3 regions of the Lysinibacillus sp. ACHW1.5 genome follow, and region 3 is predicted to be linked to each of the others. Evidence: predicted binding sites of a transcription regulator. Region 3 holds the regulator's gene; each other region holds the start of a gene.
What was found. The regulator CtsR, encoded in region 3, represses protease genes until heat stress. The targets are predictions, from matches to a motif close to ATGGTCAATAAAGGTCAAACA.

Region 1: a site for CtsR is predicted at 886-906, ahead of L6W14_RS03360 (ATP-dependent Clp protease ATP-binding subunit). Genes of this name have one in related genera too.
Region 2: a site for CtsR is predicted at 975-995, ahead of clpP (ATP-dependent Clp endopeptidase proteolytic subunit ClpP). Genes of this name have one in related genera too.

What each region holds. Positions count from the first base shown of each region.
Region 1 covers NZ_CP091777.1:733,482-735,755, forward strand. Annotated here, with positions in the region: gene L6W14_RS03355 (Crp/Fnr family transcriptional regulator) at 16-702, opposite strand; gene L6W14_RS03360 (ATP-dependent Clp protease ATP-binding subunit) at 972-2,274, shown strand, end outside.
Region 2 covers NZ_CP091777.1:3,724,053-3,726,326, forward strand. Annotated here, with positions in the region: gene L6W14_RS18695 (basic amino acid ABC transporter substrate-binding protein) at 1-199, opposite strand, end outside; tRNA gene L6W14_RS18700 (tRNA-Arg) at 698-772, opposite strand; gene clpP (ATP-dependent Clp endopeptidase proteolytic subunit ClpP) at 1,082-1,672, shown strand; gene L6W14_RS18710 (HPr family phosphocarrier protein) at 1,727-1,984, opposite strand; gene whiA (DNA-binding protein WhiA) at 2,097-2,274, opposite strand, start outside.
Region 3 covers NZ_CP091777.1:4,420,417-4,422,690, reverse strand. Annotated here, with positions in the region: gene L6W14_RS22295 (class I SAM-dependent methyltransferase) at 1-293, opposite strand, end outside; gene L6W14_RS22290 (DUF4870 domain-containing protein) at 419-724, shown strand; gene L6W14_RS22285 (CtsR family transcriptional regulator) at 992-1,462, shown strand; gene L6W14_RS22280 (UvrB/UvrC motif-containing protein) at 1,476-2,018, shown strand; gene L6W14_RS22275 (protein-arginine kinase McsB) at 2,015-2,274, shown strand, end outside.

The DNA of each region.
Region 1 (2,274 bases), 870 kb from region 3:
TTGCTTGTAACGAAACTAATCGATACGGCATATTTGTAATGGACAATTTTCACAGGCAATTTCATTTTTTAAAAATTGTAAATCATGAATGGTAATAAATCCTTTATCAAAAGTGATAATCTCATGTTTTTTTAAATCATTCAGCATACGATTAATCATTTCCCGACTTGTCGCACACAAATTTGCAATTTCTGTATTTGTTAGCTGAAAATCAATAAAAATCGAGTCATTTTCTACAGGTTTACCATACGTATTGGACAGCCGAATGAGCGTTGAAAATAGAGCACCTTTTTTACCGTTTAACACTAAATCGCGCAAACGACTCTGATGCTTTAAGTTTTCTGTTTGTAGCCACTTCATGTATTCCACCATAACTGTCGGCTGCTCTTCTAATAAATGCTCCAAAGATTTACGACTCAAAACATACAACGTAGAGGGTTCTAAAACTTTGGCAGTCATCGAATTATAGACGAGATTACAAAATAACGAACCTTCTCCTATTATGCTGTCAGGGCCACAAATACGAATGGTTAATTCCTTACCCGTCTCGGATTCTTGGCTAATCGAAATAACTCCTGATTGGATGTAATAAATTTCTTTTGCCCGTTCACCCTCTAGAAAAATTTTATTTCCTTTATTCACTTTGATAAAAACACCGTGGTTTTGAAAAAGATCTTTAATTTTTTCAAACATATTATCCATTAAAACCATATCTCCAACACATCGCTTTCTTTTTGTAATAAATGGCGATTATTACAAAAGGATAGTGGATTTCGATACTAAAACATAGAAACATACCATTATTATAACGTAAACTTCCATAATAAGTGAAAAAATTTTAGGGCGATTTCTTTGCTAAGCATTGTCGAGTGATGTAAAATAAAGTTAGTCAAAAAAGGTCAAACTTTTTTTCTAATGAATAAGAATGGGTATATAAATAATGAGAAATATGAAAAAAAGGAGTGCTAGCTATGCAATTTCAACAAACAGACAATAAAAAACCATTAGAACAATTTGGACGCAATTTAATTGAAGAAGTAAAAAACGGCAAGATGGATCCTGTTATCGGGCGTGATGAAGAAATTCGAAATGTAATTCGTATTCTAACACGTAAAACAAAAAATAATCCTGTATTAATCGGTGAACCAGGAGTTGGTAAAACGGCAATTGTGGAAGGTTTAGCACAGCGTATTGTTAAAGGTGATGTACCAGAAGGCTTGAAGGAATGTGTATTATATGAATTAGATATGAGTGCGTTAATCGCTGGTGCAAGTTATCGTGGACAATTTGAAGAACGCTTAAAAGGTGTGCTAAAAGAAGTAAAAGAATCAGAAGGACAAATCATTCTATTTATTGATGAAATTCATACGATCGTAGGCGCAGGAAAAACAGATGGCGCTATGGATGCAGGAAATATGCTAAAACCTATGCTAGCACGTGGTGAATTACACTGTATTGGTGCTACTACCTTAGACGAATATCGTATGTATATTGAAAAGGATCCTGCCTTAGAACGTCGATTCCAGCAAGTACTAGTGCGTGAGCCATCTATAGAGGATACGGTATCCATTTTACGTGGTTTAAAGGAACGCTTTGAATTACATCACGCAGTACGTATTCATGACAGAGCAATTGTTGCGGCAGCAGAGCTATCCAATCGCTATATTACAGAACGATTTTTACCTGATAAGGCCATTGATTTAATTGATGAGGCTTGTGCAATGATTCGTACAGAAATTGATTCAATGCCACAGGAATTAGACGCAGTCACACGTCGTATTATGCAGCTTGAAATTGAGGAACAGGCATTGCGTAAGGAAAAGGACGAGGCAAGTAAAAAACGTCTGGAGCAATTACGCGAAGAATTAACAAAGTTAAAAGAGTCATCTAAGGGCATGCGACAACAATGGGAAGCAGAAAAAGAAAAACTACACGATATTCAGAAAAAACGTGAAACATTGGATAAATATCGTCGTGATCTAGATGAGGCAGAAAGTAAATATGATTTAAATAAAGCTGCTGAATTACGTCATGGTAAAATTCCCACACTTGAAAAAGACATTCAGGTACTTGAAAAGGAATTAGAGAACGGTGCAGAATCGCGTATTTTACGTGAAGAGGTAACAGCAGATGAAATCGCAGCAATTGTTTCACGTTGGACAGGAATCCCTGTAACAAAATTAGTAGAGGGTGAGCGTGAAAAATTATTACGTTTAAAGGATACATTACATGAACGTGTGGTTGGACAAGATACAGCAGTTCAATTAGTGACTG
Region 2 (2,274 bases), 700 kb from region 3:
CCACAATTTTCCCTGAATCGTCAACAGATTCAAATGGTGCAAAAGTGGCCTCAGTACCTACTTTATAAACTTTTTTGCCATCTCCACCATCTTCTGAAGAAGAGCTACCTGAAGATGCATTATCTTTTGTACCACATCCTGCAAGTGCTAATGTTAATGCTGCAATTATCATCAATAACATCCAACCTGTTTTTTTCATTGTATTTCCCCCTAGTTCGATAATTTTCCGAATTACGTATTATTTTTCGCAATTCGGAAATGTTAGACTATTAGGTCAATTATATTAACATTATAGTATTTAGACAACAACTTTTCGCATAAAATAAAATATTTTTTCATATAAATTTATAAGAAATTCATATAATTTGAGAAAACATGTATAAATAACAAGAAAATTAACCTAAAACTAATATATATACAATATGAACCATGCCAAATTTCGATAAATTTAGGCAAAAAAAAGAATCCCCTCAGATAGGATTCTTTTTTTTCGACTATTACTAGTCTCACGTACAGTATGTTCACTAAAAAATAATTTGGAGTTGTTGCTTTTTTGAAGGTTTGAAAGGAATAAATAGGGGAATAATGCCAACTAGGACAGTATTCCCTTTATTCTTCCTCTCGATCTCCAGTAAGCAGGCTGCTAAACTACTTATTAGGAGATGAGCTATAACAGTATATCAATTAATCAGTAAAATGGCGCCCTCGGAGGGAATCGAACCCCCAGTGCAAGAACCGGAATCTTACGTGTTATCCATTACACCACGAGGGCAAAAGACACAAAAAAAAAGTACTCACTCTAGGCTTACGAAAAGCATGATGTAGATAACCCTCATTTTTGAAGCATACCTGCAAAATAGTGTCCTGTACTTTAAACCTTATAACCTTAATCATTATACAAGCCTATCCTATATAATTCAACCATAGAATGCAAAAACAATTTATTTTTTTTAATTTCACTTTAGCAGGGTTAATATTTGACCTTCCCTGACTATAATGTGTATGATAAGGATACAGCTGAAATACAAAGGAAATTTTTCAGCAAAGGTATTCGAATTTAGCTTTTTAAGGAGGATTTAACATGAATTTAATTCCTACAGTTATTGAACAAACTAGTCGTGGTGAGCGTGCATATGACATTTATTCACGTCTACTTAAAGACCGTATTATCCTTTTAGGAAGTGCTATTGATGACAATGTTGCTAACTCCATTGTCGCACAGCTTCTTTTCCTACAAGCAGAAGATCCAGATAAAGATATCTCTCTTTATATTAACTCACCTGGCGGATCCATTACGGCTGGTATGGCTATCTATGACACAATGCAAATCATTAAACCACAGGTACAAACAATTTGTATTGGTATGGCTGCATCAATGGGAGCTTTCCTACTTGCAGCTGGAGAACCTGGTAAACGTTTTGCCTTACCAAATGCTGAAGTCATGATTCACCAACCACTAGGTGGTGCACAAGGTCAAGCGACAGAAATTGAAATTGCTGCTAAACGTATTCTATTCTTACGTGAAAAATTAAATGGCATTTTATCTGAACGCACTGGTCAACCACTTGAAGTCATTGCAAGAGACACAGATCGTGATAACTTCATGACTGCTGAACGTGCAAAAGAATACGGTTTAATCGATCATATTATGCACCGTAGCGATAATAAATAAAAAATAGAAGGCATCACAGAATTACTCTGTGATGCCTTTTATATTTAATGAATGTTAATCTTCATTTTCAATAATTGTTGCCAATGCTGTAACCGCTTGCTCAGCATCGTTACCTTCACTGCTTAAAGTCACTTCGGTACCTTTAGCAACTGCTAAGCTCATAACACCCATAATGGATTTGGCATTTACTTTTTTCTCATCTTTTTCTAGAAAGATATCAGCACTAAAACGATTTGCTTCTTGCACAAATAGTGCTGCTTGTCTAGCTTGTAGTCCTAATTTTAATTTAACCTGGACTCTTCTCTCAATCATTCTCAAAACTCCCCTTCACTACCGTTCGTCTATTAGTTTTATCTTACCTTACTTACTGGCAAAAGAACAATAAGCGATTAGCATGACATTCATACCTGAAAAGTATGATAACTTAACCACCTATTTTTTCACCACGCCTTAATGCATCCGCAATCTCATCAATTTTTCTCAATCGATGGTTAACACCAGATTTACTAACCGTTCCACTAGATACCATTTCACCAAGCTCTTTTAATGTCACATCTTGGTATTCAACACGGAGACGTGCTATTTCACGAAGCTTCTCTGGT
Region 3 (2,274 bases):
AGTATTGTAGCCTGATGGAATGACATATCATTAGGAAGAGTGAGTAAACGCTCTTTAGCTATAGTAAGCATGGATTCTGATGGATCAATGCCAGTGAATGACCAGTGAGGTCTTCCTTCTGCAAGCTGTATAATTTCATTGCCACTTCCTGCTCCCACGACTAGCATGTTAGCATTTTCTGATAGCCTAGAATGATAAAAAGTTTGTATTAAACGTAGCATGGCATCATAACTAGGCAATGTACGGCGAATACCCTTTTCATATTCATTTGCTAATGTGTTGTTAAATTCCAACGCTCCTCACAGCCTTTCAAAAAAATTTTAAAAAATCTTTCTTAATGTGAAACTATTGCGGGTATAGTTCCGTAAATAGTAGTACATAAAACATAGAATAAAGTTCAAAGAAAGGGTTGATATAGATGGAGACTAAATGGTCTAAAGTAATCATACACGCAAGTGCATTTTTTGCGCCATGGTTAGTGCCCATTATTTTCTTTTTAATTAGTTCGGATGAGGAAGTAAAGGCAATTTCTATTCAAGCACTGCTATTCCAAATTGTCATGGGTGTTTTAATTGCTATCTCTGTTGGTTTAAGCTTTGTCCTTATTGGCTTACCATTTTTAATCATTTTCGGCATTATGGTATTTGTGGTACCGATCATCGGTATCGTAAAAGCATTGTCTGATGAACCTTGGCGTTATCCAATTGTTGGTCGCTGGGTATAATTTTCATAGACGCAAGTATATGCTAGTTGCATATGCTTGCGTTTTTTCTATGACGAATAAGGGTACATTAGGTGTATAAGGAAATTATTAAACCGTAAACAAATAATCGAAAAAGGGCTCTTTTCGGCTCTTAAAAAGCCTTTTTCAAGACTTTCCACTTTTCTATGGGCGAAATCATTGCAATTTTTTTCAAGCGTTTTGTATAATATACTCAAAGAAAGTCAAAGATAGTCAAAGTCAGTGAAGCAAGCGAGGTGTATTCCTAAAATGCGTAATATATCAGACATCATAGAGGGTTACTTAAAGCAAGTACTTGAATTAGGTGGAGAAGGGCATATTGAAATTAAACGTAGTGAAATCGCTGATAAATTTCAATGTGTACCATCACAAATAAATTATGTTATTAATACAAGATTTACTGCCGAGCGGGGTTACCTTGTTGAGAGCAAACGTGGTGGTGGTGGATACATTCGAATTTTACGTGTCCGCGCGAATTCACAGATTGATTTAATCGACGATGTTCTCAGGCAAATTGAAGGTGGGGCATCACAAACAATGGCAGAAGATTTGGTTTATCGACTCATTGATGAGCAGGTAATTTCCAAGCGAGAAGCGAAATTAATGTTAGCAGCAATTGATCGCTCCACGATCGACTTGCATCTCCCATTAAGAGATGTCATTCGATCAAAAATATTGCGAGCAATGCTGACAACAATAAAATACGAACAACAAAAATAGTGAGGTGATGGAAATGATATGCGAACATTGTAAACAACGTAATGCGACAGTTACAGTAACACAAGTTCAAAGTGGGCAAAAAGTAGAGCATCATTATTGTGACGTCTGCGCCTCACAATTCCATCCATTTCATGCAGAGTTTAAACAAGAGCCAGTATCTATTCAACAGTTATTGTCTAACTGGTTTGGCTCTCCTACATGGCAAAAGGTGGGGGAAAAACAACAGGTACAACCACAACAGCAAACATGCCCACAATGTGGATTTTCGTATAAGCAATTTTTAAAAGAAGGAAAATTCGGGTGCCCAAGCTGTTATGACACATTTGGAGATCATTTGCCAAAGCTTTTTAATCGTATTCAGGCAGGTCCACAACACATTGGAAAAATGCCTGGTGCTCGCAGTAATGTGTATGTTATTAAAAAGCAAATAGAAGATATCCGCAAGCGTATGAAATCCGCCGTAGATGAAGAACAGTTTGAAGAAGCGGCGAAGCTACGTGATGAAGTCAAAGAGCTAGAGAAGCATCTACAATTTGAAGGTGGTGATGTGACATGATGATTGAATCGTTTTTAGAGCGTGCGACACCAACTTGGATGCATATCAAAGATGATTACTCAGATATCGTCATTAGTACACGGATCCGCCTTGCACGAAATTTAGATGGCTATCGTTTTCCATTAGCGTTTTCAGAAAATGAGGCACTGCAAGTGGAACAGGCCGTTACACATGCAATCAGCGATAGCCCAACTCTTCAAAATGATTATGCTTATTTTGCTATAAAGGATTTAACCCCTTTACAGCGTCAAATTCT